4 regions of the Cytobacillus oceanisediminis genome follow, and region 3 is predicted to be linked to each of the others. Evidence: riboswitches for the same ligand, from Rfam matches in the RefSeq annotation. Region 3 holds a riboswitch; each other region holds the start of a gene.
The links. Region 3 has a riboswitch for S-adenosylmethionine ahead of metK (methionine adenosyltransferase). Riboswitches for the same ligand answer to the same signal wherever they lie in the genome.
Positions count from the first base shown of each region.

Region 1: another riboswitch for S-adenosylmethionine. It lies ahead of IRB79_RS11740 (O-methyltransferase); the one in region 3 lies ahead of metK (methionine adenosyltransferase).
Region 2: another riboswitch for S-adenosylmethionine. It lies ahead of IRB79_RS25485 (methionine ABC transporter ATP-binding protein); the one in region 3 lies ahead of metK (methionine adenosyltransferase).
Region 4: another riboswitch for S-adenosylmethionine. It lies ahead of IRB79_RS09385 (2,3-diketo-5-methylthiopentyl-1-phosphate enolase); the one in region 3 lies ahead of metK (methionine adenosyltransferase).

Region 1 is NZ_CP065511.1:2,297,572-2,304,907, forward strand. Features, by position in the region: gene IRB79_RS11735 (coiled-coil domain-containing protein) at 1-3,869, shown strand, start outside; SAM riboswitch class I at 3,944-4,050, shown strand; gene IRB79_RS11740 (O-methyltransferase) at 4,159-4,737, shown strand; gene IRB79_RS11745 (PH domain-containing protein) at 4,777-5,160, shown strand; gene IRB79_RS11750 (MocR-like pyridoxine biosynthesis transcription factor PdxR) at 5,194-6,570, opposite strand; gene IRB79_RS11755 (GNAT family N-acetyltransferase) at 6,663-7,235, shown strand; gene IRB79_RS11760 (aminotransferase-like domain-containing protein) at 7,305-7,336, shown strand, end outside.
Region 2 is NZ_CP065511.1:5,046,018-5,053,353, reverse strand. Features, by position in the region: gene IRB79_RS25505 (NRDE family protein) at 1-245, shown strand, start outside; gene IRB79_RS25500 (PAS domain S-box protein) at 278-1,693, opposite strand; gene IRB79_RS25495 (MocR-like pyridoxine biosynthesis transcription factor PdxR) at 1,821-3,245, opposite strand; gene IRB79_RS25490 (DMT family transporter) at 3,377-4,291, shown strand; SAM riboswitch class I at 4,365-4,463, shown strand; SAM riboswitch class I at 4,563-4,663, shown strand; gene IRB79_RS25485 (methionine ABC transporter ATP-binding protein) at 4,772-5,803, shown strand; gene IRB79_RS25480 (methionine ABC transporter permease) at 5,844-6,443, shown strand; gene IRB79_RS25475 (MetQ/NlpA family ABC transporter substrate-binding protein) at 6,462-7,289, shown strand; gene IRB79_RS25470 (M20 family metallopeptidase) at 7,314-7,336, shown strand, end outside.
Region 3 is NZ_CP065511.1:4,727,474-4,734,809, reverse strand. Features, by position in the region: gene IRB79_RS23695 (alpha/beta hydrolase family protein) at 1-32, shown strand, start outside; gene IRB79_RS23690 (DUF2584 domain-containing protein) at 82-324, shown strand; gene pckA (phosphoenolpyruvate carboxykinase (ATP)) at 534-2,120, opposite strand; gene IRB79_RS23680 (thiol-disulfide oxidoreductase DCC family protein) at 2,339-2,713, shown strand; SAM riboswitch class I at 2,819-2,934, shown strand; gene metK (methionine adenosyltransferase) at 3,252-4,448, shown strand; gene asnB (asparagine synthase (glutamine-hydrolyzing)) at 4,792-6,696, shown strand; partial or broken gene IRB79_RS23665 (IS3 family transposase) at 6,763-7,336, opposite strand, start outside.
Region 4 is NZ_CP065511.1:1,821,871-1,829,206, reverse strand. Features, by position in the region: gene IRB79_RS09410 (electron transfer flavoprotein subunit beta/FixA family protein) at 1-530, opposite strand, end outside; gene IRB79_RS09405 (aspartyl-phosphate phosphatase Spo0E family protein) at 786-1,019, opposite strand; gene IRB79_RS09400 (1,2-dihydroxy-3-keto-5-methylthiopentene dioxygenase) at 1,317-1,859, opposite strand; gene IRB79_RS09395 (methylthioribulose 1-phosphate dehydratase) at 1,913-2,548, opposite strand; gene IRB79_RS09390 (2-hydroxy-3-keto-5-methylthiopentenyl-1-phosphate phosphatase) at 2,545-3,207, opposite strand; gene IRB79_RS09385 (2,3-diketo-5-methylthiopentyl-1-phosphate enolase) at 3,200-4,432, opposite strand; SAM riboswitch class I at 4,519-4,622, opposite strand; gene IRB79_RS09380 (pyridoxal phosphate-dependent aminotransferase) at 4,714-5,886, opposite strand; gene IRB79_RS09375 (carbon-nitrogen family hydrolase) at 6,030-6,815, shown strand; gene IRB79_RS09370 (DUF2087 domain-containing protein) at 6,851-7,336, opposite strand, start outside.

The sequences.
Region 1 (7,336 bases), 2.4 Mb from region 3:
ACCGCAAAGACTGGGATATTATGAAAGACATTAACAAGGATGAAGGCGGTGTTGGAAAATTCTTTGAAGGCGCTGAAGATGATCACTCCCTGTTCCAAAAGCGTATTATTCCTACAGTCAGTCAGGTCCTGCACAGGACGGAGCATCAGAAGAACGATCTGGTGGAGATTTTTAAGAGTCAGGCAAGTATTGCAAAGGACCTGCCTGTTTTGCTAAAAAGAGAGCAGGCTCATAAAGAGTTCCTGGAAGATATTCTTCCATTTGAAGAGAGTCTGGCAAAGGGCATCGAGCATAAAGAAATTGTTGAGGACAGCATTAAGGTCGGGAGACAGCTGCTTGGTGCTTTGGAGCATTTGAAGAAAACGGAAGAAGAAACACTCATTGAGCTGGAAAAGGAAATCGAAAAATTATTAGGCAGGCAAGTGGAACTGCGCTTTCAGAAAGATAACCTTGAGTACGCAAAAGCTCACCGGGAAGTGCTGGATTGGGAGAAGAAACTAGGGGAAGAACAGAAGAAGCATACGATCCTGCAGGAAACGGTGAAAGAAAAGCAGGAGCGAAAAGATGAGCTGGCTGTTCAGCTTTTATTGAAAGAATGGCATGAAGGGGAACAGAGCATCCGCGCTCTTTCCCAGCAGATTGTGAAGCTTGAGCAAAACAGCGGCTTAGAGCAAGTGAATCAAAGAATGGATGAAATCAAAAAAGAAGCGGCGCACCAGTGGGAAAAATCCACCGCGGCTATTAGGGAAGCCGTTCAGCATTATTCCGGATATCAGAAGTTTTTAAAGAAAAAAGCAAACGACCTGTCTAAGCAGGATAAACAAAAGACCCAGGAGATTGCCCAGCTCCGTACGGAAATTGATTTTCTTTATACTCAAATTCATGAATTTGAATCAAAAGAAGAACATCTTATCAAAGAATTCGGTGATCGCTTAACCTACGATATACAGGGCTTTATCGAAAATCTTAACAAACAGATTGAAACCAAAAAAGCTGCTCTCGAGGATTTGCAGGCAAAAGAGAAACAATCCAATGATAAGCAAAATCAGCTTGCATCTTCACATGGCACGCTCGCTCAATCCATTCAGTATTCTGAAGAAAAGTGTGAAGAGTTAAAGATGAAAAGCGAAGAGCAGCAGCGAAAAGAAGTGAAGCTGTACGATAAGCTGCAAGGTGTGCTGGATGATGTCACAGCGCAGTTTTCGAACGCTCTTTTATCCAAATATGCCCTGCAGGTGGATGGGCTGCTCGTTCAAAATCGTGAGCAAGGGGAAGACATTAAAAAAGCGCTCTGGGAAACGCAGCTGGACTATGCCTTGAATGATGAGCATTTCTGGATTGCGAATAATGATGTGAAGGAACTGAAGGAATGGATTGATGAGAAAACAGGCATAGATGTGTTTTACGGCTCACAATTTCTCCAATCCTTAAAACCGGATGAAATCGTGAGCCACATGCTTTCTCATCCGCTCTTGCCATACGGCTTAGTTGTCAGCAGGCCGCAATGGGAAAAAATGAATAAGCAGGTCCTTGCCGGAAGAATGTTTAAGAGCCCGGTTCCGATTTTTATGCGGGAAGAAATGACGGGCGAAAATCAGCAGAATTCCTTTGTGATGATCACCGGTACGGAGAAGGAACTGCTAACAGATAAAAATCAGTTCACGAACTGGAAAATTAAGATTGCGAAACAAATAGAAGAAAAGAAAGATACACTTCTAGAAATTGAAAAAACGGAGAGCTCTCTCCGCCGTATTTTAAAAGAAATCGACCGTTTCCTTTCCCATGACCTTGCCGGTGATATCGAAAGAGCACTGCTTCAGGAAAAGGAAGCCCTGCTTTCCAAGAAAACGGAATTGCAGGCCATCATCGTGCAGGAGGAAAAAGAAAAAGAACGGCAGCTGGGACTTAGAGAACAGCTGGAAAAGACGAAGGTAAAGATTGAGAAGCTATTAAAAGATGTGGAAACATTAGAGAACTTTAACCATGAAAAGTCGCTGCACCAGGAAAATAAACGGGTAAAGCAGGAAAAAGAGAAACAAAAGGAAGCTTTCGAAAGTGTACAGAAAGAGCTTGGAAACGAGCATCAGACCATCGTTGGCCTGCAGGAAAAGTGGAGCCAAACCTATTTGGAATGGAAGCTATCAGCCGAGCAAAATATTAAGGAGATCAGCTTCTTTATAGAAGGTGCGGTTTTTCCAGCCGCTGAGAAAGCAGAAGCTTCTGAAGAGGTTCCGCGATTATCACCGCATATGTTAGAAGAAATTAATGGAAGCATTGAGGAGCTCAAACAGCTGCAAAAATCAAAAGAAGAACAAGCCAGTGAATTGCTGGCGATTCAGGCGACAAGAGAATCGGAGCAAAAGCAGCAAAAGAAGCTGGAGAAAAAACTTCTTGCTCTTAATGAAGAGTGGAAAGATGCGTCTGTACCGGATGAACCAATGAGTATTTTGGAAAATATGGTACAGACAGCTGCAAAGGAAGCAAAGGCAGCAGAGAAAGAAGAGCGTGAGCAGGGAACAGCTGTAACTGTAGCCGATACATCCTTAAAGCATGCGAAGGCGCAGCGTGATAAAACTGCTAAAAAAGTGGCCAAGCATGATAAACAGCCTGAAGAATGGGCAGAGCTTGATCTGGAAGTGAAGACGGTTGAGATCGCTGACCAGACCAAACAGACGAATGCAGAAATAAAGAAAACGGAAGAGCGCAAAAAAGAGACCGAACAAAACATTGCTGAGTTTGAAAACAATCAATTGCATCTATCCGTAATCCTTAAAGAGGAAGCAGCAGCTTTTGCGGATGAAGATATTGAAAAAATAAAGAGTCAAGGAAAGCAAAGCATCATTTCCTGGAGTGAAAAACATCAGGGTATTCAGGATGAAGGCCAGGAGAAGCACGCAAAAATTGAACAATCCCTGCGCAATTTAAAGCTTAATATTGAAGGCAAGGATTGGGAAATCCGCTTTAAGAATGAAGTCTTAACTACGCTTGATCATATGGATACCAGGCATTATGCGCATATTCAAAGTGTAGTCCAAAACATGAAGCGCTTTTCACAGAGCGGCTTAGAGCAGCTGGAACGCGATAAAGAACGGGCAGAAAAAGCGCAGAACTTCTGGGCCAGCCGAGCGAGCATGAAGGTGATGAGCATTTCAGAAGCGATTCGCTCGATGATTGCGAAAATGAAGCTGAAGAATGAACGGGGTTCTTTCCCGCTTGTCCAGCTCAAAGAAGACATCCTGCCTAAAAAAGCGGAAGATGTTGAACCTTTACTGAAACAGCATTTTGTTTCAGCCATTAACAAAATTACAAAGCGATTCGAGATGATTGATGACAATAATCTGGAGCTTGATCAGGAAATTAAACAGCTTATCAGTGATGAGCAGATTTTATTTGTCTCTCTCAGAAATCGTTACCCGGAACTGTTGGTTTATAACATGCGTACTGATAATGCCTTCATGTACGGAAAACCGCAGCGTGAGCATTATTCAACCTGGCAGACGATCAACCAGGGTTCAAAGACTAAATCTGATGGCAGCGGCGGTCAAAAGCTATCTGCCCGCATGGTCATGATGATGATGCTTCTTTCTGTTAAGAGTGAAACCGATCAAAGCTGGGTTCCGTTAGTCTGTGATAATCCGTTTGGACAAGCGGCTTCTGCCCATGTGCTTGACCCGATTTTCGCTGTAGCCGATAAGCTGAAGTTCCAATTCATCGTCGTCACTCCGCCTGAATTGGTGAAAACAGAGATCAGCCAGAGGTTCGATGCGTACTATAAATTGGATTTCATCCGGGAAAAAGGGAAAGAGATTGTGTCGGATACGATTGTACCTGCGTTTCGAATTTATCAGGGAGAGGAAGCTGTTCATTAGATTAAAAGAATTAAAGTATTGCCATTTAACAAAAACTATGCAATACTTGGTTGAAAATATATATTTTATACAAATTCTTATCCAGAGAGGTGGAGGGACTGGCCCTGCGAAGCCTCAGCAACCCCTGATTATGTCAGGAAGGTGCTAATTCCAACAGAGTTGACACTCTGGGAGATAAGAGGTCGTTTTTGATAGCAAAGGCCTCTTAAAATAAGAGGCCTTTTTTTGATGCTCCTTTATGATTTGAGCTTGGGTTAGATTAGAACGAAGAAAGAGGAGGAATGGCAAAATGGAAAACGGCGTTATACAGGTACCGGAAGCATATTCGAGGATATTACAGGAATCTGATTTGCTCGGCTTCGGGCAGTCATGTGATAGAAAAACAGGATTTTTACTGAAGGGGCTGGCTGCTTCAAAACCAGGAGGCAGTTTTTTGGAGCTGGGAACAGGTACGGGAGCGTCTGCTTCATGGATCATTGATGGGATGGATGAAGGCAGTAAGCTTACGACCGTTGACATAGATTCGACAGTGCAATCGATCGCGAGAAAGTACCTCGCGAATGACAGCAGAATCACATTTTGCTGTGAGGACGGAGCAGCTTTTATACAAAACCTGTCGGAGGGGTTCGATTTTATTTTTGCAGATACGTGGCCGGGGAAATTCGAGCTTCTGGACAAAACCTTGGATCATTTGAATATCGGCGGTTTTTATGTGATTCATGATGTGTTTCCGCAGCAGAAATTGCCAGAAGAATTTAGGATCAAAGCCACTAAACTTCTAAAAACTCTGCGGGACAGACCTGACCTTGACATAACAGAATTGGATTGGTCTACCGGGCTGATACTTGCAGTTAAAACAGCGGTTTGATAGATGAAATTATTCATTGAAACTAAGGGGGATCGTTCCATGAATAGTATTAAAAATCAGGTTGAACATCTACTTCATGAGGATGAAAACATTATTGAATGTTTAACCTGTTCATTAGTTGCCCATTACTGTTTAGCACCGCATGCAGGCTTCTTTGCGGCAACGAACAAAAGACTGCTATTCTATGGAATCCCGGTATCAGATACAAACAAGGAATTAGTTGAAGAATTTGCGTATAGCAATATTACTTCCATTGAAGAAAAAAGGGGAATCACCGGGAAGCATATTCATATGTACTATAATCAAGACTTTTATAAATTCCAGCAAATCCAGGGGATGAATATGTTTGATTTTTTGGTGGCTGTTAAGGAAAAGATGTGCATGTTTACCACTTCAGCAAAAGAGCGTTATCCTGTAAGATAAGTGCTCTTTTGAATGATTGAATATATGGCTTCCTTATTTGCTTAGATAACTTTTCCATGCATTGGCGATTAAATGGACTCCTCTCTGAATGTCGATCATGGAAGGGGCGCCATATCCAAGCATCACTTGATTGTTTGGCTTGTGAAGATGATACATAGGTGAAACAGCATCGATTTCAACTCCCGCCGACTTTGCCAGTTCAATTGCTTTAGATTCATTCAATCCTTTGGGTAATGTCACGATGATATGCAAGCCCGCTGTATCTCCAATTATGTCAAAGAGTTCTCTTAAATGTTTTGACAGGCTTTCTATTAAACAGCTCCGCTTGGCTCGATATAACGTTCTCATTTTTGCTATATGAGATGTATAAAGTCCTTCTTCCATAAATTTTGCAGCAGCTCGCTGATCGATTCTTGAAACAGTCGACTTTTGATAAGCATTAAATTTTTCAAAGTCTTGCTGCAGTGCTGCTGGCAGAATCAGATAGCTAATCCGAAGTGATGGCAGCAATGTTTTTGAAAAGGTGCCGAAGTACAGAACCCTCCCGGTTGAATCCAGATGGGATAATGCTGGTATTGGTGCCCCTTTGTAGCGAAATTCAGAATCATAGTCATCCTCGATAATGTAAGCATCCTGTTTGATTGCCCAATTTAACAGTTCAACCCTTCTGGCAATAGACATAATTGTACCGGTAGGATATTGATGAGCAGGTGTGGTATATAATAATTTTACAGGCTCATCAGAATCAGGCATACAGCATCCTTCCTCATCCACAGAAATCGGATAACATGGTAGCTGTAATTGCTCAAAAATAGATTTAGCCCGAATAAAACCTGGGTCTTCTATTCCGATGGCTTCCCGTTTAAAAAACAAACATACATTTAGTAACTGCTGCTGAAATCCGTTGAAAATATACACTTGCTCCGGCTGGCAGGCCAGCCTTCTAGCTTGCTGTAAGTATAGTGCAATTTGGACACGCAAAGAATATTCGCCCTGCCATGGTGCATTGCTGGCATTAGATTCATTAAGCTCTTTTCTGTATAATCGGTTCCAATGTTTATAGGGGAAGGCGGAGGCATCGATCTGCCCATTTTTAAAATTAATGAGAAACTCATTCTGAACTTTTTTCTCCAAGTCCGTTGTATTAATCTGACTATAGTGCCATTCATCCTGAATTTCAGAAACAAAATAGCCTCTGCGTTCTGCTGAATAACAATACCCTTCACTCTGCAACTGTTCATAAGCCATCTGAACAGTTATGATGCTTACGTTTAATTGTTCAGCCAGCCGCCGCTTTGCAGGAAGTCTTGCATGAGCTGACAATTTATTATCTAAAATCGCCAGCCGAATTTGTTCATAAATTTCTTTGTACTTTATTCCATTTTCCGAAAGCAGAATTTGAAATTCCATCGAATCATTCCCTGGTATTATAATAAAATTCATTTTTGGTTATTTTTATCATACCAGAATTAGGTTTTAATTGATTCAAGGAGAGTGATAGCATGCAAAAATTAGAAAACAATGTTGTACAGTTAATTCCCATGGAACTTGAGCATGTTGAAGGAATTTATGAAGCAGCTCAGGATAAACGCATATGGGAGCATATGTCTGTTGATTTAACTGAGAAAAGCCGGGTCATTTATTATGTCAAAGATGCCATAAAAAAACGGGAGCAAGGCACCGATTTTGCTTTTGTCATTGTCCATAAAAAAACAGGGAAGATCATCGGCGCTACCTGGTTTCTCGATATTTCAACCCAGCATAAACATCTTGAAATCGGCTCCACTTGGATGAACCCTATTTATTGGCGCACGAATATTAATACAAACTGTAAATATTTATTGTTAACATATTGTTTTGAAGAGCTTTCCCTTAACCGTGTACAAATCAAAACGGGACATGAAAATGTCCGCTCACAAAAAGCAATAGAACGAATCGGTGCGGTAAAAGAAGGCGTTCTTCGAAATCATATGATACGAAAAGAGGGGACCATTCGTCATACTGTCCTGTATAGTGTCATAAAGGAAGATTGGGGAAAAGTAAAAAGACATTTCGAGGAGCACTTGCTTTTATAGGTTTTGTGGAGCATCTCAGGCAAGAAGTTTATAATGATTAATAAAACTGCTGGAAGGGTGTAGATTCAAATGAATGCTGGTTCTTTTTTTCCTGATAATAT
Region 2 (7,336 bases), 320 kb from region 3:
GGAATTTTACCGAAGACTTGTTCACACTTCTCCAGAATGCAGACCCTGCCCCTGATGACATGCTTCCGAAAACAGGAGTTTCACTTGAGTGGGAGCGGATTCTGTCTCCTTTATTTATCAAAAGCAAAGGCTACGGAACCAGGAGTTCAACAGTGATGCTTATGTCAGAGGAAGAGATTTTTTATAAGGAAAGGGTACATATTGGGGATAGAGGGAAGGACCAGGAGTTTATCATCCAAAATTAAAGAAGCCAGTTCAGGCATCTGGCTTCTTTAATTCAGGAAAGCGGCAAAGTAATCCGGACCGTTGTTCCTTCATTTTCCCTGCTGTGGATGTAAAGGTTTCCGCCATGGTTTTTAATGATTTTTTTGCAGATCATAATGCCAAGGCCTGTGCCTTTTTCTTTTGTGCTGTAAAACGGCTCTCCCAGTTTGGCGAGGCGTTCTTCAGGTATGCCAATTCCTTCATCCTCGACACTGATGATGACACAATGGTCCTCCTGGCGGATATCCACATTTATTTTCCCGCCCATCGGCATGGCTTCAATCGAGTTCTTAATGATGTTAATCAGCACCTGTTTAATTTTATCCTTTTCACATTTAACATAAAACTCGCCGGGTGACTGTGTTAGTTCGATCATGATATTCTCCATAACTGCCTGGCTGTTTAAAAGAGTGATCACACTTTTTACAACGTTTGTCAGGCAGGTTTCTTCCATTTCGGTGATTTGAGGTTTGGCGAGAACGAGCAGGTCATTGACGATGCCTTCAATCCGCTCCAGCTCATTAAGAATAACCTCCGCGAAATCGCCTTTATGTTCTTCGTATAATAACTGTGTAAAGCCTTTTATGGCTGTTAGCGGGTTGCGGATCTCATGGGCAATGCCTGCGGCAAGCTGACCGACAACCGAAAGTTTTTCAGCATTCTGCAGCTTTTCTTCCGTCTTCTTTTGTCCAGTCACATCTTTAATAATGATCTGGTAGACCTTTCTGTTCTTGAAAGTGGTTGGAATCAGCTGGACTTCGGCTTTTCTCATTCGCCCGTCAGTCCGGATCAGATTAAGCTCAAAATTCACACTTAGCTTTGTTTGCAGAAAATCATCGAGAGTGGAATGTTCTGAAGGAGGAGTGTAGTCGTGGAGGGAGGTGCCGATCATCTCTTTGATGCTCGTGAATCCGAAAAGCTTCTTTCCTTCATTATTGATGTAGGTCCAAATCCCTTTTTGTGTCACCATTCCTATCGTATCCTTGGAGTACTCCACCAGAAAGCGGTACTTCTCCTGTGTTTCAAGAATCTCCTCTTCCATGATAATTCTCTGTGTCATATCCCGGATGATGCACATCATTTCTTTATCGTCATTAATGACTGAAAAATTGGCTTCAAGCCACAGATAATGCCCTTCCTTATGCCTGAAGCGAAAGGTCTCCCGTTTTTGCGGAAGCTGTTCGAGTTCGGCTAATGCATCTTTTAAAAGGTCCCGGTCATTTGGATGGCAGTATGTATAAAGGCTGCTTCGATAAAAGTCCTGCTGCGAATATCCCAGCATCGGCAAGCAGGAAGGGGAGACATATAAAGCAATGCCTTCTTTTGTCACTCTTGCAATCACATCGCTGGAATGCTGAATGGCCAGCTGCAGATTCCTCGCTTCCACTTTGTCCGCGAATAAATCTGCAGGATTCTCGGTCATAATCATTTTCTGTCCCTCCTTTTGGAAAATGGCACTTTTCCATCATTATACAATACATGTTTAGATTGACATATAGGATAAATTTCACTCTATGCCAACAACTGTGAAAAGGATACCTTGTTAGGTACTATTCTCATTGGAGCTTTCTAATTTCCTCTCCAAGGATGAATATACCTTCCTGCAGTTCCCCCAGAGAGGCATAAGCATATGAAATTCGTATAAAATGATTCGGCCCGTCACTGTATATGCTGCCGGGATTAATCAGCAGCTTTCTTGAAATAGCCTGCCGATAGAGGATTCGAATTGAAATATTAGACGGTACTTTCAGCCATATAAAAAAACCTCCTTCCGGAGAATTCCATTCTGCTATCCCGGACAAGTGAGCATCTAATGCATTTAGGGCAGTATTACGACGAATTCTCAACTGCTCACGTACATTTTCCATATGCTTTTGATAGAGGCCGGTGGACAGCCATTTTTCAGCTACCCTTTGTGAAAGTGAACTTGAACCATAGTCAGTCTGCATTTTAAGATCGGCAAGCCGGTCGATAACAGGTTCAGGTGCTGCTACCCAGCCTATTCGAAGTCCGGGACTCAATGTTTTCGACAAGCTTCCCATATAAAGGACCTGGCCGTTTTTGTCCATTGCTTTTAATGGTGGAGGGGGCACTTCATCAAGCCATAGCTCACGGTAAATATCGTCTTCCACAATTGGCAGCTGTTCTGTTCTGCATACATCAAGCAGTTCTCTCCGTCTTTTTTCTGTCATTAAAATTCCAGTAGGATTATGATAGGAAGGAATCGTGTATAAAATGGATTTCCCTTTTTCGTATTTCTTCAAAGAGATGCTTTTCGTGATAATTCCCTCCTTATCCATTGGCAATCCTTTTAAATTCATGCCTGATGATCGGAAAAGCTGTAAAGAATATAAGTAAGAGGGCTTTTCCAGAAATACGGGTGCCCCTCTTTGCACAAGTCCGAGTGAAACAAGCTGCAGCGCTTGCAGCCCTCCAGAAACAATAAGTATGGAGGAAGGAGATGCGAAGATTCCGTATGCTGCCAAATACTCACTGACTGCCTGTCTTAATGGCAAATACCCCTTTGGTTCCTCATAACCGAGTTCACACAATTCATCAGCAGCTTCCTTTAGAACTTTCTTCATCGTTTGCACAGGGAAAATTTCAGGGGAAAGCTCTCCTTTGCTGAGCTGTATAAAAGTGGGATCCATTTCTAAGTCATTAATTTCCTGAACGATCTTTTCGCTGGCTCTGTGTATCCCTGTATCGATATATTCACTCCAGTTGGCAGACTGCCTTGAAGCGAGCAGAGTCCATGTATTATTAATAACCTTAGTGCCAACCCCCGTTTTCCCTTCTATTAGTCCATCTGCAGCAAGTTCTTCCAGAGCAGTGATAATTGTGCTTCGGTTTACTCCAAACTCCTCAGCCAGTTTCCGCTGGCTTGGAATTTTACTTCCGATTGGCCATTCACCTTTGGAAATCTTTTCTTTAATAGTCTCAATAACTTGCTGATATTTTGGCAATTGTGTTGTATCCATCTATATAACCGCCTTCATGAAAATTGGCTGGTAAAATTCTTTCCTAATTGGTTGAGGACATTGTATCAGTTATTGACTATCATGAAAAGCAGCACAGATAATGGCTGGAAATGTTGATAAGGGGGATGAAATTGGCTCATAAAAAACTAATGATTATCGGGGCACATAGTTCTATCATCATTCTCTGGGCATCCGCATTCCCGGGAATTCGGGCTGGACTTGAATCGTACTCCCCTGAGCACCTTGCCCTTTTTAGACTTTTAGTAGGTTCCGCTGCACTTGGTGTCTTAGCACTGCTGACAAGGATGCGTCTTCCGGATATAAAAGATCTTCCTGCTATTTTTATACTTGGATTCCTTGGTTTTACGGTTTATCATACAGCACTCAACATTGGGGAAAAAACAGTAAGCGCCGGGCCGGCAAGCTTGATTGTATCAATGACTCCGATCTTTTCGGCTGCTTTGGCTGCTCTATTTTTAAGGGAAAGGTTTGGAAGGGTAAGGTGGACTGGTTCCGCAGTCAGTTTTGCGGGTGCCGCACTTATTTCGCTTGGTATAGGAGGCGGGCTTGAAATTCAAACCGGTATTTTATTCGTCCTGCTTGCTTCCATTTCAGAAAGCATCTATTTCGTGTTTCAGACTAAATATTTAAATAAATACGGATTTTTGTCATTTACATCATATACGGTATGGGCAGGGACTAGTTTTATGCTGATTTATCTTCCTGGGCTTGGTAATGAGATTTTTCATGCGTCGGCCGAATCCACTTTAAGTGTCCTCTATTTGGGGATTTTTCCAACGGTAATTCCATATATTGCCCTCGCTTTTCTTGCGTCCGTAGGAGGGGCTTCTGAAGCGACAAGCTCTCTTTACCTGACACCAGCAATAGCGTTTGTTATTGCGTGGATTTGGCTGGGAGAGGTGCCGGCTATGTTATCCATTGCGGGTGGTATGATCGCTCTGGCAGGTGTGATGATTATTCACCGTAAAGATAGCTCTATTAAAGTAACAGAAATTTATGAAAATGGGCCAAGTGAAAATATTTGAAAAATAATGATTGACATCCTTTTCTTTATGGTGGTAAAGTAATAAGCATATTAACAACCGAATAATAAAAATCTTCTTATCAAGAGAGGTTGAGGGACTGGCCCTATGACACCTCGGCAGCGGACAGCGTGTACCGTGCCAAATCCAGCAAGCATTGCTTGAAAGATAAGGAGAGGACCATTGATAAATGCTGCCCTCTTCTTTCTTTAGAAGAGGGTTTTTGTTTTACCCGGAAAATACAGCGGGATTCTATTCATAAACATATGAATAATTCTTATCGAGAGAAGCAGAGGGACCTGGCCCAATGAAGCTTCGGCAGCAGGCAGACTGCACTGTGCCAAATCCAGCAGGCGAAAGCCTGAAAGATAAGGAGAGGACTTCAAAAAACCTCTTCTGATGGAAGGGGTAAATTTCAGGATATAATTCTTAGTTTTTGCATAGGAATAATAAGATATAACTTTAGAAAAGGAGAGATGCTGAATGATAGAGTTTCAGAATTTAAAGAAAGTCTATGAAAGCGGAGGACAGCAGGTAGCTGCTTTAAATGGAATAGACTTAAAGATTAATAAGGGTGAGATTTTCGGTGTGATCGGCTTCAGCGGTGCGGGAAAGAGTTCTTTGATCCGTTGTGTCAATTGGCTGGAGAAGCCGACTTCAGGAAAGGTCATTGTCAGCGGACATGATCTGACGGCTTTATCTGTAAGAGAAATTCGCGAAGTGAAAAGAAACATCGGGATGGTCTTTCAGCATTTTAACCTTTTAAACTCGAAAACAGTGTTTGCCAATGTGGCGATGCCGCTCACACTGGCTAAGGTCCCTAAGGATGAAATAAAAAAGCGTGTCCAAGAACTATTAGAATTCGTGGGGCTTGCAGACAAGGCGAACAGCTATCCCGATCAGCTGTCAGGCGGTCAAAAGCAGCGGATCGGAATTGCCAGGGCGCTGGCGACCCAGCCTTCCATTCTATTATGTGATGAAGCGACTTCAGCTCTGGATCCGCAGACAACCAGCTCTATCCTGCAACTGCTGAAAAAAATAAATAAAGAATACAACATTACTATTCTGATCATTACACATGAAATGTCTGTAATCAGAGAGATCTGTGATCGTGTCGCTGTCATAGAGGCAGGAAAAATTATCGAAGAAGGAACCGTCTTTAATGTCTTTTCCTCACCAAATACACAAACAGCGAAAAACTTTGTCAGCACTGTCATGAATGATCAAATACCTGACTCCATTAAAGAAGTGATCGAAAGACAGCAAGGGCTTCAAAAGGTATTTAGAATCAACTTTGTTGGAAGTTCTGCCGGACAGCCGCTGCTCTCGCAGGTTGCCAAAAAGTTTAATATCGACTTCAACGTCCTGTTTGGAAATATTACTGAACTTCAGGGAACACCTTTTGGCAACCTGATTGTTGAATTCCAGGGTCCGGACAGTGAAATCAGACGTGCTATTCAGTACATCAGCCAGGAAAAAGTTTCAATAAAGGAAGTGACATCACGTGCTAGTTAATCAGGAAAAAATCATAGAAGCCTTAATCGAAACGGTCCAAATGGTGGCATTCTCATTGCTGTTTTCAGCTGTTATCGGACTGCCGCTTGGCATATTGCTTGTCGTGACAAGGAAAGGGCATCTGCTGGAAAACCTCGTTGTTTTTAACATCATAAACAGCATTATTAATATTTTCAGATCTGTTCCCTTCATCATTTTAATGGTAGCCATTATCCCAATTACCAGGCTTATTGTCGGAACATCGATTGGTACGGCTGCAGCCGTAGTGCCGCTGGTATTTTATGCCGGGCCCTATATTGCAAGATTAATAGAAAACTCATTGCTTGAGGTAGATCCGGGAGTCATAGAAGCTGCAGAAGCAATGGGTGCAACACCGGGCCAGATAATTATTAAATTCTTGATTCCGGAAGCACTCAGTTCGCTGGTATTAGGCTTTACAATTGCGACAATCGGATTGGTCGGAGCATCAGCCATGGCCGGGGCAGTCGGAGGCGGCGGGCTTGGTGACCTCGCCATTACCTACGGCTACCAGCGATTCGATACAACAGTCATGCTGATTACCGTTGCGATCTTAGTTGTCATGGTTCAGGGCCTGCAGTCATTCGGGAATATTTTATCCAAAAAAATCAGAAGAAGATAAATGAGGAGGAAATACATCATGAAAAAACTATTTTTAACATTTATTATTTTAGCATTGGCTGTGTTCACTGCAGCATGCTCAAGCACGACTGGCGGAGAAGAAACAAAGAAAATTAAATTAGGTGTCAGCGGTTCTGATACACGCATCTGGGACTTTATTGCAGAAAAGGCTGAAAAGGAAGGCATTGAAATTGAAGTTGTGACATTCTCTGACTATGTGCAGCCAAACGTTGCCCTTGCAGAAGGCGATCTTGATGTGAATGCATTCCAAACAGTCGCTTATTTTGACACTTTTATTAAAGAGCATAATATGGATCTTACCCCAATAGCGACAACTGTATTAGCACCAATGGGTCTTTATTCTGAAAAAGTAAAATCTGTAGAAGACATTCCGGAAGGCGGCAAAATTGCCATTCCAAATGATGCTTCAAATGGCGGAAGAGCCCTTCTTTTACTGGAGGAAGCCGGGCTGATCAAATTGTCCGAGGACTATGACGGAAACCTGGACTTGAATAAAATCGTTGAAAATCCGAAGAACCTTGAATTTGTAGAAATGGTATCAGCGCAGACACCGCGTGCACTTCCGGATGTCTCTGCTTCTGTAATCAATAACGGAATTGCTGTAGATGCAGGCTTTAACCCAACTAAGGATTCAGTTTTTATTGAAAGCGAAACCGCTACTCCGTATGTAAATATCATTGCTGTCAGAACAGAAGACAAGGATAACAAAACGCTTAAGAGAATTGCTGAACTTTACCAGGAAGATGATGTAGCTGATTTCATCACGAAAGAATATGACGGAAGCATGATTCCGACTTTCATTCCTTTAAGTGATATTGGCTGGTAATTAATTTATAAAGGAGGAACAATGATGACTGCACCTGTAAAAGCACT
Region 3 (7,336 bases):
AGATGAAATTAAGGACTTTCAGAGCGCAATAAGGTGGGGTAAAATAGAGAAAAGGATATTAAGAATGAAGGAGAGATACCAATGGGTATGCCTTTAGAGCTGAACACAATGATCGTGACAAAGGGAAAGGAGACCAGACTTGATGAGAATTTCTTTTCACTTGTCAAAGACGGGTACAGATTATATCCGCTCGATATCCCGGTCGAGGTAAAAAGAACAATTGATGGCGACCTGAACGGTATGGGTGTCATCAGAAAAGTGGAATGGGAAAACAGCCGGACCCTCATTACTTACCAGCTTGTTTCCTTAAACTCAACAAACTAAAAGAGCGCCTGGACTAAGTCCGGCGTTTTTTCGTTCAAAATTTTTCTGCAAACTGCAAGTGGGAATAGTGCTTTTAAATTAAGGAAGAGAAAGAGAGATCGGCAATTATAAGCCCGTTTGCAGGAAACATATTCGTTCGAGAGGGCTGAATTACAAAATAAAATATCAAAAAAGGAATTGCCGCTTATACGGCAATTCCTTTTTTGATATTATGCGATTGGTCCGCCTTTTTCTTCGATTTCAGAAGAAACGCTTGTAAATTTCTTGAAGTTTTCACGGAATTTTGCAGCGAGTTCTTTTGCTTTTGCTTCATAAGCAGCCTGATCTGCCCATGTTTTATTTGGCTGAAGAACTTCGTCAGGCACACCAGTAACGTGCTGCGGAATTTCCAATCCGAAAATTTCGTCTTTGACTGTTTCTACGTTGTGCAGTTCGCCTTCAAGTGCAGCTTCCACCATAGCACGAGTGTAAGCAAGTTTCATGCGTTCACCGACTCCGTACTCTCCGCCAGTCCATCCTGTGTTTACCAGGAATACTTTTGCATTATGCTCATCGATCTTCTCGCCAAGCATTTCAGCATAACGGTTTGCAGGAAGCGGAAGGAAAGGTGATCCAAAGCAAGTTGAGAACGTTGCCTGCGGTGAAGTAATGCCGCGCTCAGTTCCTGCAAGCTTGGAAGTATAGCCGCTTAAGAAATGGTACATTGCCTGCTCTTTTGATAGTTTAGAGATTGGAGGCAATACGCCAAATGCGTCAGCTGTTAAAAATACGATTGTATTAGGATGTCCGGCAATGCTTGGGTCAACGATATTATCGATGGCCTGAAGCTGGTATGCCGCACGTGTATTTTCAGTTAAAGTGCTGTCATCGTAATCAGCAACCCGAGTTTCGCTGTTTACCACCACATTTTCCAATACAGCCCCAAAGCGGATAGCATCAAAAATTTGCGGTTCTTTCTCACGGGATAAGTTAATGCATTTCGCATAGCAGCCGCCTTCAATATTGAATACACCATTTGCAGACCAGCCATGCTCGTCATCACCAATCAGCTTGCGGTTAGGGTCTGCAGATAAGGTTGTTTTCCCTGTTCCGGATAAGCCGAAGAATAAAGCGACATCTCCTTCGCGGCCAACGTTCGCGGAGCAGTGCATCGGAAGAATCCCGTTTTCTGGAAGCATGTAGTTCATAACAGAGAAAATGGACTTTTTCATTTCGCCTGCATATTCAGTACCGCCGATTAAAACAGTGCGGCGCTCGAATGAAATGATGATGAATGTTTCGGACTTTGTGCCGTCAACTGCAGGGTCTGCTTTGAAATTAGGTGCAGAAATGACTGTGAACTCTGATTGATGATCCAATAGCTCGTCTTCTGCCGGACGAATGAATAACTGATGTGCGAAAAGATTGTGCCAGGCATATTCATTAATTACCTGGATTGGCATGCGGTGCTTTTTATCGGCACCTGCGAAGCCTTTGAAAACAAATACTTCTTCTTTTTCTTTTAAGTAGTTGATTACTTTATTATAAAGATTAGAGAATGCTTCTTCAGAAATAGGCTGGTTTACGCTGCCCCAGTCCATTTTATCTTTATTTGATGCTTCTTCAACAATGTATTTATCTTTAGGAGAACGTCCTGTATACTTTCCTGTAGTAGCGCGTACGGCACCAGTAGAGGTAAGGGACCCTTCATTGCGGTTTAATACTTTTTCCACAAGCTGAGGAACAGATAATTGCACTTGAATGTTGCTGCCATTTAGTAATTCGCTCAATTCGTTTGATATGCTTACAGAGTTCATCTGATGAATACCTTCCTTTTTCCCGATTTTTTTATGAAAGTGATTACATCTCGAAATTAGTATAACACATTAAAATGATTAGTCTATACTATTACGAAACTTTTTTATTCATGATATAAAAATGTCATAATTGGACAAGTAATCCACTTAAATCACCTTATAACTTGTATATGTTAATATAGAAGAAAGTGTTAATTTTAACATGGGACTGATCTAAAATGAAGACAATTGCCCTCTATGATGGAACTTGTTCCTTATGCAAGGAAACAAAGAAGATTTTTAAAAAACTCGATTGGCTGAATAAAGTGGAATGGATTTCTCTGCAGGAGTATGAAAAAATCCCGAATTCTCTCTCATTTTCAAGACATGATTTGCGCAGAGAGCTTCATATTATTACTCCATCGGGTGGCGTGAAAAAGGGTTATTCTGCAGTAAGGAGGCTGCTGTTCCTCTTTCCTGCATCCTTTTTAATTAGCCTCCTTTTATATCTCCCATTGACGCCAATACTGGGCGATCCGATCTACAAATGGATTGCTAAAAACAGGCATAAATTTCTAAAGAAAAAATGTGATGACGGAAGCTGTTCGCTGTAAGTATGGAGCATAATTTTCAATGCTGAAATTTTACTCTGAAAAATAATGAAAACTTGTTGACATGATTCGCTAAAATACGGTATGATTCAACCTTGAACGGATACTCTCTTATCCCGAGCTGGTGGAGGGACAGGCCCTATGAAACCCAGCAACCTGCTAAAGGCAATTATCAGCAAAGGTGCTAACCTGACGCAAGGACGTAATTCCTTGAACGATAAGAGTGAAAGGCGCGAATCGATTTGCTTTCAACCTTTTCACTAATGAGAAGGTTTTTTATTTTGCAATGAAATGAACGGCTTTTGGAATGTACTATTTATGTGAGTTTTTAGCAGCTTGCAGAGATGCATAAGAAAAAATGGATGCCTGGCTTTCTGGCCAGCGCTGCCTATTTTTCTAATAAAAACTCCATGTTTATTTCATACTACTAAGGGAATGAGTTCCGTATCAAACAGAGATCCATGAAATGACAGGGAAAAGTATTTCCGCTTCCCCATTTCTTAATTCTCGCTCAATTTTCTATTTATAAGGAGGAAGCCAGATGTCAACAAAGCGTCGTTTGTTTACTTCTGAATCAGTTACTGAAGGTCATCCGGATAAAATCTGTGACCAAATTTCTGATGCAATCTTAGATGCGATTTTAGCTAAAGATGCGAATGCCCGTGTTGCTGCAGAGACTTCTGTAACAACTGGACTTGTATTAGTTGCAGGTGAAATCACAACATCTACATACGTAGATATTCCAAAAATCGTTCGTGAAACGGTAAAAGAAATCGGTTATACCCGTGCTAAATATGGTTTCGATTCCGAAACTTGTGCAGTATTAACTTCCATTGATGAGCAGTCTGCAGATATTGCAATGGGTGTTGACCAGGCCCTTGAAGCACGCGAAGGACAAATGAGCGATCAGGAAATCGAAGCAATTGGTGCAGGAGACCAGGGCTTAATGTTCGGTTTTGCCTGCAACGAAACGAAAGAGCTTATGCCTCTTCCGATTTCTTTAGCACATAAACTTTCCCGCCGCCTGACTGAAGTTCGTAAAGAAGAAATCCTTCCTTACCTTCGTCCAGACGGAAAAACTCAGGTAACGGTTGAGTATGATGAAAATGACAAGCCTGTCCGCATTGACACAATTGTTATTTCTACTCAGCATCACCCTGAGATCAGCCTGGAGCAAATCCAGCGCAACCTGAAGGAACATGTTATTAACCCGGTTGTTCCCAAAGAACTAATCGATGAGAATACTAAGTACTTCATCAACCCAACAGGACGTTTCGTTATCGGAGGACCTCAAGGGGATGCAGGCCTGACTGGACGCAAAATCATTGTTGATACTTACGGCGGATATGCCCGTCATGGCGGAGGCGCGTTCTCCGGTAAGGATCCTACAAAGGTTGACCGCTCTGCTGCTTATGCTGCTCGTTATGTAGCGAAGAACCTTGTAGCAGCCGGCTTAGCTGAAAAAGTTGAAGTTCAGCTTGCTTATGCGATCGGTGTGGCACAGCCTGTATCGATTTCTGTTGATACATTCGGAACAGGCAAAGTGGGCGAAGATGTACTAGTTGATCTAGTAAGAAAGCATTTTGATCTTCGTCCTGCAGGAATTATTAACATGCTTGGCCTTCGCCGCCCAATTTACAAGCAGACAGCTGCTTACGGACATTTCGGACGTACAGATGTTGATCTTCCTTGGGAGCGTACAGATAAGGCAGAAATTCTTCGTTCTGAAGCTGAATAGAAAAGCGGAAGCTCTTTGGCCATCCCCGATACTTTAAGGGGGAGACAATAATATAAAAAGCGGGAGTTGCATTAATCATGTAACTCCCGCTTTCTTTTTTGCGTCATTATACATATAGGATGTTTATTCACTTTTCGGTCTTTATGCTCTTTAGTCGTTTATAATTATATGTTATCGTTTAAACTTCGGATAATGGCTTAATTTTCCGCGCATATTTTTTTTATAATCCACGTGCTAATTATAAATGATTAGTGGTAGTATTATAGGGTATGTTTTCTAAGACAAAGAGCCGTTAAGGCTATATCTAAATATCGAGAAAAGAATGGAGTAGGTGACGTACATAATGTGTGGTTTTATTGGTTGTGTACATGAAAAAGCACAAAATTACCGTGACGCAGATAAAGAACAATTCCAAAATATGAATGATATCATCACCCATCGGGGTCCGGATGATTCAGGATACTATTTTGATGATCATATTCAATTCGGCTTCCGCCGGTTGAGCATTATCGATATTGAAAGCGGACACCAGCCGCTGACTTACGAGAATGAGCGTTATTGGATTATCTTTAATGGTGAAATCTATAACTATGTGGAACTTCGTGAAGAACTTCTCAAAGCAGGCTTAAGCTTTGAAACAAGCTCCGATACAGAAGTCATAATTGCCCTTTACAGCCATATGAAAGAAAAGGCTGTTGAAAAATTGCGCGGTATGTTTGCGTTTGTCATTTGGGATAAACAGGAGCAGTCCCTATATGGAGCCAGAGATCCGTTTGGGATTAAGCCTTTCTTTTATTACGATAAGGGGGACCGCACGTTCTTTGGATCAGAGAAGAAGAGCATTCTATTGGCGCTTCAGAATGATGTATTAAACTATGACTCCCTCCAGCATTATTTGACATATCAGTTTGTGCCTGAGCCAAACACCATGTCAGAGGGAATCCATAAGCTTGAGCCTGGTCATTATTTTACTAAAAAAATCGGAGCTCCGATGGATATTAAGCGTTATTGGAAAGCTGCTTTCCATCCAGTGCAGAAGTCAGAAGCCGATTTTACGAAAGAAATAAGAGATGTTTTATTCGACTCAGTCAAAATGCATATGCGTGCCGATGTTCCGGTAGGTTCATTCCTTTCAGGCGGAATCGATTCTTCCATCATTGCTTCCATTGCGAAAGAATTCCATCCTGCCATTAAAACATTCTCTGTTGGCTTCGAACGCAATGGCTTCAGCGAGGTGGATGTAGCGAAAGAAACAGCAGAAAAGCTGGGTGTCGAAAACATCAGCTACATCATTACTCCTGAGGAATACATGAATGAGATTCCGAGAATCATGTGGCATATGGACGATCCGCTTGCTGATCCAGCTTGTGTGCCCCTTTATTTTGTGGCAAGAGAAGCACGGAAGCATGTAACGGTTGTACTTTCAGGTGAGGGAGCCGATGAGCTATTTGGCGGCTATAATATTTACCGTGAACCACAATCCCTGGAAGTCTTCAATAAAATTCCTGCCATCGGCAAAAAGCTTCTTCGCATGATTGCAAATATGATGCCAGAGGGAATGAAGGGGAAAAGTTTTATCGAACGCGGTGTCACGCCAATGGAAGAGCGCTACATTGGAAACGCAAAAATGTTTACAGAGCAAGAGAAACGCGGCCTGCTTCATGTTTATAAAGACCGCTTAAATTATACGGATATCACTAAACCGCTATATGAAGAAAGCCACGGATATGATCCGGTTGACCGCATGCAGTATATCGACATTCATACTTGGATGCGCGGAGACATTCTATTGAAAGCGGACAAAATGACGATGGCTCATTCTCTCGAGCTTCGTGTTCCGTTCCTTGATAAAGAAGTGTTTGAAGTGGCTTCCAAAATTCCGACCAGCCTGAAAACGGCAAATGGCACTACGAAGTATATTCTTCGCAAAGCTGCTGAAGGAGTCGTTCCAGACCATGTGCTGAACCGTAAGAAGCTTGGATTCCCTGTGCCAATCCGCCACTGGCTGAAAGACGAGATGAATGAGTGGGCTAAAAATATTATCCGTGAAAGCAATGTGGATCACTTAATCAATAAAGATTATGTGTTAGGGCTTCTTGAAGACCATTGCCAGGATAAAGCAGATAACAGCCGCAAAATCTGGACAGTTCTTATGTTCATGGTTTGGCATCAGGTATATGTGGAGAAAAAGTATTCTTTTGAGAAAGAGTATTTGTTAAATAAAGACTTGCAGCCACTTAAAGGCTAAAATAAAAACGTCCATCAGGAGAAAACTGAACTGTACCCCCATTTACGGACAGTTTTAAAAAAGCGCCTATGCGGCTAGTAAGTGACCTCGGTATTGTACCGGGGTCATTTTATTTAAGCCCCATTGATAACGGTGATGATTATAATCTTCGATTACTCGCTCTACTTCCTTCGTTACCTCCTTTAAATTATCCAGTGATTTATACTCTGCCAGATCTTTAAAATGTCCAAAGAAGCTCTCCATTGGTGCGTTATCCCAACAGTTTCCCTTTCGGGACATTGATTGAGTTAAGCCAAGCTCTTTCACTTTGCTTTGGAATAGAGGATGAGTGTAGTGCATACCTTGGTCAGAATGTAATATGGCTTCAGGGTGAAAATAATTGCCAACAGCTGCCTCCAACTTTTTCAACGTCTTATAGACGATGTCCATATCTAATGACGTGGACAGGTGGTACGCAATAATTTCCCTTGTAGCTCCGTCCTTTACGCAGGATAAATATGCTCTTTGACCCTTCCATAATAGAGATATGTAATGTCAGTAAGCAGGACTTTCCCTGGTTCCTCCTGATTGAATTCTCGGTTAAGCAGGTTCGGGCAGGTTCGATGTTCCTGGGTTGCCTTGGCCATCTTTCGATAAGGGT
Region 4 (7,336 bases), 2.4 Mb from region 3:
TGAGCTTGTATTAATTCATATCCGTCCGTAATTTTCCTTTTGATCAGGATCGTTTTTTCACTTTCATTAAGTTCGGATACCTCTATAACATTTGTAACAGGCGGAATATCCAGCCTTCTTGCTATTCCTGGTCCCACCTGGCCGGTATCTCCATCAATGGCATGTTTTCCGCATATGATTAAATCCACAGGCATATCTTTTGAAATACGTTCTAATGCCTTAGACAGGGCATAGCTTGTTGCCAATGTATCTGCGCCGGCAAATGCACGGTCAGAGATTAAAAAACCGCGGTCTGCTCCAATTTCGATACTTTTCTTAATCACAGCAACAGCCTGTGGAGGTCCCATGGATAAGACCGAAATGGTGCCTTTTCCTATGGACTTTGTTATTTTCACAGCTTCCTGCACTGCATGGGCGTCATAGGGATTTAAAATGGCAGGAGCACTGCGCCTGTCAAGAGTATTGGTTTTGGGATTGATTTTAATAATTTTTGTATCTGGGACTTGCTTGACACACACAACTATGTGCATTTTTTACTTTCCCTCCTCTTAACTTAAAGCTTGTATAAGTATTGTTCGTTTTAAGAGATATAAAAAAAAGCTTTGTATTACGATATATGATTCTCGATACAGGCATAGTACTGCAATAAGGAATTAATAAGAAATGTGCAGCTCAATATCATGAAAAGAGGAAGCAGGCTTCCCAATTGCAAAAAAAGGACCCATAAAGGATCCTTTTTTTGCTTCCTTATTATAAGCTCAATATATATGCTCGGCTTTTTAATGTTATACAACTGCTTTCTTCCATGAGAGAATCATTTCCCGGAAGGAAATCCTCATTCTTTTCTTTTGTTCCTTCTCTCTTTTAATGACGCATTGATATTTAAAAATTAATTGATCAAGTTCCTGGCTGCAGCGCACAGTTTCCTGGCTCGCCATTCCATTTTTCTTGGCCGTTTCTATCATTTTTTCCCTTTTTTGCTGAATTTCAGTCAGCAGCTGTATTCTTTTATAGCGCAACGTTCTTCCTCCTACTCCTATCCCTTTATCCGATATAAATGTGTCTACTTGAAGCATTATTACAAGAATTTCTATAAATGTAAATAGATTCGCAATATTAGACAATCTTTTTCCAAATTTATTTTTATCGACATCAATTTCAATTCGCCCTCATGGGGTTTCGACACATTCTGCTAAATTAAACATGCGGCATCAACGGGATTTGATAAAAAATTTGCAAGACTAAAACATGTAAAAAATATCCAATCGTTATAGTGAGAAAATAAAAACCCAATGCCGGGGCAATGGGTCATCGAATTATTGATGGACTTCCTTTTTTTCATAAATTGGCACCCATCCTTCTGTGGTAACAAAAATCCGGATGGCTACTACTTTTCGATCATCCTGGAGGGTAAAATAATGACGGATGTTTTCAGGTACGGATATTAAATCGCCAGGATTCAGGAATACTTCAAAGAATCCCCCATCTTTTCCTTGTATAATAAAAACTCCATGGCCGCTGACAATAAATCTCACCTCATCATCAGTATGATGATGTTCCTGCTGGAAATTCTGAAGAAGCTGCTCCAAATTTGGCGTATTCTCTGAAAGGGAAATTACATCCTGTGCCTTATATCCTCTTCTTTCTGAAATATCCTTAATTTCTTCAGCAAATGCAGCCAGAATTTCTTGTTTTTCATCATCGGAAAGTAAATATTTTTCCTTCAGAATTTCAGGCAATTTGCCAATTGCCCATTGCTCATAGATAACCTCCTGCTTTTCCAGAAAAGCTGCAACCTCTTCCTGATTCCTGATTTCTTTTTTTGAATTTTTCAGTACGATATATGCCAAACTAATCATTCCTTTCTATTAAAATCTTTCTCCCGCATTGTTTAATAACAGCAGCTAATATATTAGACTACTTTAAATAGCTGATTGCGCTTATATTCCAGAAGCCTTAGCTGATAGCGGAACAGAAACTCTGAAGCCTCAAGGATCTTTTTAGCCTCAAAGGAGGTTTTGCCCCATACCGTAATTCCATGATTTCTTATTAAAACAGCACCTGCATCTTCATGTATATGGGAAGAAAAACACTTAGCCAGCGTGGGAATATGTGCATGATTCGGAATAATCGGAATCTCAAGAACAGCATCTTCCTCCCATTTATCAAATGCTTTAATCAGCTCTTGCCCTTTAAATGTTACTGCCTCCTGATCACCATAAATTTCTGAGATGACATTATTATCTACTGTATGTACATGAAGACTGCATTCAGCTTTTGTTCTTCTATATATCTCAGTATGCAGAAGTGTTTCAGCGGATGGCTTTAGTTGTGTTTCCCCTGCCGGGTGTCCGAATTCATCAACAAGGAGAAAGTCTTCATCAGTGCGTTTCCTTTTATCCTTTCCGCTTGCTGTTACGAGGAATTGAAGGGGACGTCCGCTGACCTTAATGGCCAGATTTCCGCTCGTTCCCATAAACCAGTCCCTTTCTGCGAGCTCATCCTTAATATCTGCAAGCTCATTCCATTTTTCCTCAAGTCTGCTCATACCCTCACCTCATTTAATCTTTTTAAAAGCTCAATGCAATCATAGAACGATTCAAAGGCACAATGATTAAGGTTCATCTCTTTGCTTTTCTCCAGGAGCAGGTCTCTTGCTATGACAAAGTCTGCCTGTTTTGCAGCCTCCAGATCAGTTACTGAATCTCCGACCACCACTTTAAAGGTGTCCTCACCTTCTAGTTTCCTCATAATGGAAGGCTTGCAGCAGCCGCAATTATTATTGCAATTTTCATCGCAGCTATGGGGCCATAAGATTTTAATTGTATCACCGCTAAAATCAGAACTATTGCAGAACACCTCTTCAAAGGGTCCATACTTATCCAGTACAGGAGCCACAAAAAAATCTATTCCTCCGCTGACTATATAAAGCGGTATATTTTCTTTTGCCAGATAATCGATAAATGGCTGAAATCCCTCTCTTACTCTCGCATTTTCCAAGATGAAATCGGTGATATCATCTTTCAGACTGCTTGGGAGAAGGGAAAACATCTTTCCTACTCCTTCTTGAATGGAAATTTCCTGTCCCAGAACTTGATTTTTTATCCCTTCCCATTGGGAAGGAGCAAAGTGCTTCATGATATGAATGATGTTATCATTTTCGGTAATAGTTCCATCAAAATCACAAAAAACCGCTATTTTAGCCATTCTTTACAGCCACCTCTTTGTACCCCCACAGATCAATCGCTTTTTTTAATTCAGGGAAGTTTGATGGAGCATCTGTCAAAGAAGCCCCCTTTAAAATTAAATCAATTGCCTGGCGGAATGCCAAACCGCCTCCTCTTGCCCCATCCGGATGCCCATGTACGCCGCCTCCGGCATTGATTACACTGTCTATTCCGAAGTCTTCGAAAAGCAGAGGCACAAGACCCGGATGGATGCCGGCTGATGGAACCGGAAAGGTTCTTTTGCAGAAATCATTCTTAGTCAGAGCATCCCCAATTGATAATGCCTGAGTTTTTTCAAGGGCAACCGATCCATAAGGGGAAGGGAATAGAGACAAGTCTGCACCTGCATACCTGAGGAGTTTGCCTAAAAGCAAAGGATAGGAAATCCCATAAACACTTGAAGCAGAAAGAGCTCCACTAACTGCAGGATGTGCCATGATAGGCAGCCCAATCTCATCATCTTCTCTTAATGACTGCAAAACATCGAGCCCATAAGAGAATACATTGAACAGAAGAAGATCTGCACCAAGTCTGGATGCCTTCCTTGCCTTATCTTTTAATTCAAAAGACCTGCCTGTTAAATTTACAGCATATAGGGTACGGTGGCCTGTTTCCTCATAAACCTGCCTTAGCACTTCTTTGCCTTCGGTTATCCGGGCTTCAAAAGGTGTAAGGCGGTTTTCAAATAGAATTTCATCATCTTTTACAAGGTCGATGCCCCCTAGGGCCTGTTCCCTCAGCTGCGAAGTTAAAAAATCCATGTCTTTGCCGAGCACCCCTTTGAAGATGCTCATCAGAAGGGGTCTGTCATATACATTCAGTTTTTCCCTCAGTCCGTCAATCCCGAATCGAGGCCCGGGGAAAAAGCTTTTAAGTTCATTGGAAAACTGTAAATCTAACAATTTAATCTTTCCGTCCAATGACAGTTTTCCAAAGACTGTTGTTAATATTGCCGGTAAATCCGGACTGAAATTAACAGTGGGATAGGCAATCTTAATGACTGCGGCTGTTTCCTTTCTTTCTTCATCTTTAATAAGGTCTTCAACAGAAACGACCCTGCCTTTATGCTTTTCCAGCTGCTGTTTTTCAAGTTCGGGCAAATGGGTCCATGACCCGACCGTTAAGCCTAAAGCGATCTCCCCGGCCTTTTTCTCCGGGTTATGTTTTTCATCATGAATCAGATACGTTGCAATAATTTCACTCATGTATATTCTTCCTTTCAAAAATCAAAGAATGAGAACAATAAAAAACCTCTTCAAATAAGAAGAGGTTAGCATAGCAATCTAACATCTTCTTATCTTTCAGCTATAAGCTGCAAGATTTAGCACCGTGCTCAGGTATAAGTCGGTTGCCGGGCTTCATAGGGCTAGTCCCTCCGCCTGCTCTTGATAAGAAAACGAAATGAGTATTCAGTTAATTTAGAATTAAAATTTAATTAGAATTATGACAGTGCTTCGTGTTTTTGTCAATTGAATTATGAAAAAAATTAAAATAAATCTAATTTTTGTATTCGGGCCACCGCTTCTTTAAGTCTATCCTCAGATGTCAGCAAACCAGCTCTCACATACCCTTCTCCAAAATCACCAAATCCGATGCCAGGTGCAACCGCAATATGCGCTTTGTCCAAGAGATAGTCAGCAAACTCTTCCGATGTAAATTGTTCAGGGACCTTGAGCCATGCAAAAAAGGAGCCTTTAGGAGCTTGTACATCCCAGCCAATTTCCCTCAGGCCAGAGATGAATGTATTCCGTCTGGATTGGTATATGGAATTCAATTCATTAACACAATCCTGGGGTCCTGACAGAGCAGCTGCTGCAGCTTCCTGAACAGCACCAAACAAGCTGACGTATAGATGATCCTGCATAAGATTCAGTGCTGAGATGACACTTGCATTTCCAGCTGCAAATCCAACTCTCCAGCCTGCCATATTAAAGGTTTTTGAAAGAGTATAAATTTCAATTCCGACCTCTTTTGCCCCTTCTGCCTGAAGAAAACTTTCAGGCTTTTTGCCGTCAAAACCAATACCGCCATATGCAAAATCATGGACGATGCAAATGCCATGACTTCGGCTCAAATCAACTGTTTCCTGAAAAAAATCCTTGTTTGCCACTGCTCCAGTCGGATTATTTGGGTAATTAAGGAACATCAGTTTGGCTGTATTTAGCTGGTCTGCTGACAATTCACTGTAAACTGGCAAGAAATTATTTTCTTCTCTTAGAGGCATTGTCACCATTTTTGCTTTGGCAAGTGCAACACCTGACCAATAATCAGGATATCCCGGGTCCGGAACCAATATGCTGTCCCCAGGGTTTAAAAGGCATTGAGGGATTTCAACCAGGCCGGATTTACCACCAAAAAGGATGGCTATTTCGGTTCCGGGATCCAATTCAACATCAAATTCCCTTTTATAAAAGTCTGCAGCAGCCTTTTTTAAAAACGGGAAGCCCTGGAAAGGAGAATATTTATGGTTTTGCGGATTTACGGCCGCACTTTGAAGACTCTTGACAATATGCTCTGGGGTAGGCAGATCAGGATTTCCCTGTCCAAGATTGATGACATCATAACCTTGTTCGAGTTTTTTTCCCACTTTGGCTGTCAAAGATGCAAAAAACTGTTTAGGCAGACTTTTTAAAAGATCTGATTGCGGATAATTTACCAAATTGTTCACCTGCTTAAAAAAAAGATTGAAAATATAGTCACAAATGATATAACGTAAATGGTAAGTTGTAAAGTAAAATTTTGAAAATTTCCATCTATCGGACTAATTTTACCATAAGGATAAGATGATTGCGGGGGAGTTTTATGAAATTAAAGATTGCCTGTTTGCAAATGGATATTGCATTTGGGAAACCTGAGGAGAATTTTAAAACAGCCGAAACCATGATTAAAAAGGCGCTTAATGCTACTCCGGATGTTATTGTACTGCCGGAACTTTGGACTACAGGCTATGATTTGACCAGATTGGGTGAAATTGCAGACCAGGCTGCCGGGTCAGCACTAGTTTTTTTAAAAGAGGCCGCACAGAACAACCGGGTTCATCTGATTGGCGGATCTGTTGCAAAGAAAACACCCGAAGGCATTTACAATACTTTGCTGATTGTAGATAACAATGGTGACTTCATACATGAATACAGCAAGCTGCACTTATTCAAGCTTATGAATGAACATCTCTATCTGAAAGGAGGGACAGCCAAGGGAGTATTTTCTCTGGAAAACAGGAAGTTTGCAGGGATGATTTGTTATGATATCCGTTTTCCTGAGTGGGTGCGGACCCATACAGCGGAAGGTGCAGAAGCTTTATTTGTAGTAGCAGAATGGCCATTGGCCCGGCTGGCACATTGGCGGGCGCTTTTAATTGCACGTGCCATTGAAAACCAGTGCTATGTAATTGCATGCAACCGCTCTGGCTCAGATCCTGACAATGTCTTTGCAGGCCATTCGATGATTATAGATCCCTGGGGAGAAGTACTTGCTGAAGGTTCTGAAACTGAAGAAATCCTGCATGCTGAGATAGACCTGGATATAGTGAAAGAAGTCCGCAGCATGATTCCGATTTTTACTGACCGCAAACCGGATTTTTACCGCTAATAGCATACAGGGCCCTGACTAGGGCCCTGTCTTCTTTACCCTTCTATTTTCGCCCACATTTCTGGAGGATTTAATTCATAAATGCCATTTTCCCTGTACATATAATGATTAATAATAAATTCTCTGCGTATCGTAGCATAGTCTTCATGATACTGTTTAATATATTCGTTGAGCTCTTTTTCTTCATATTTTTTTCCCATTTTCAACCCTTTGATTAGATGCTCAAAAACCATGAGTTTCTTCTTTCTCTGTGCAGGTATATTCTTAAGCTTTCCATCTCTGGTGAAGAAATTTTCAATAACCTTCTGGCTTTCTATATTTTGTTCTTCCATTTTCTTAACCTCCTCTTTATCTGCCAATTTCGCAAGAACACCTGACTGATGTTTCAGTACGGATTCATTTAAATAGAAATAAACAGTATTTTTATCTCTTCTCTGATAAACGAGGTTTATTTCCCTTAGTTTATTTAAATGATGGGTAATAGTTGGCGGGGTTAAGCCAAGCTTCCCCGCTATCGCCTG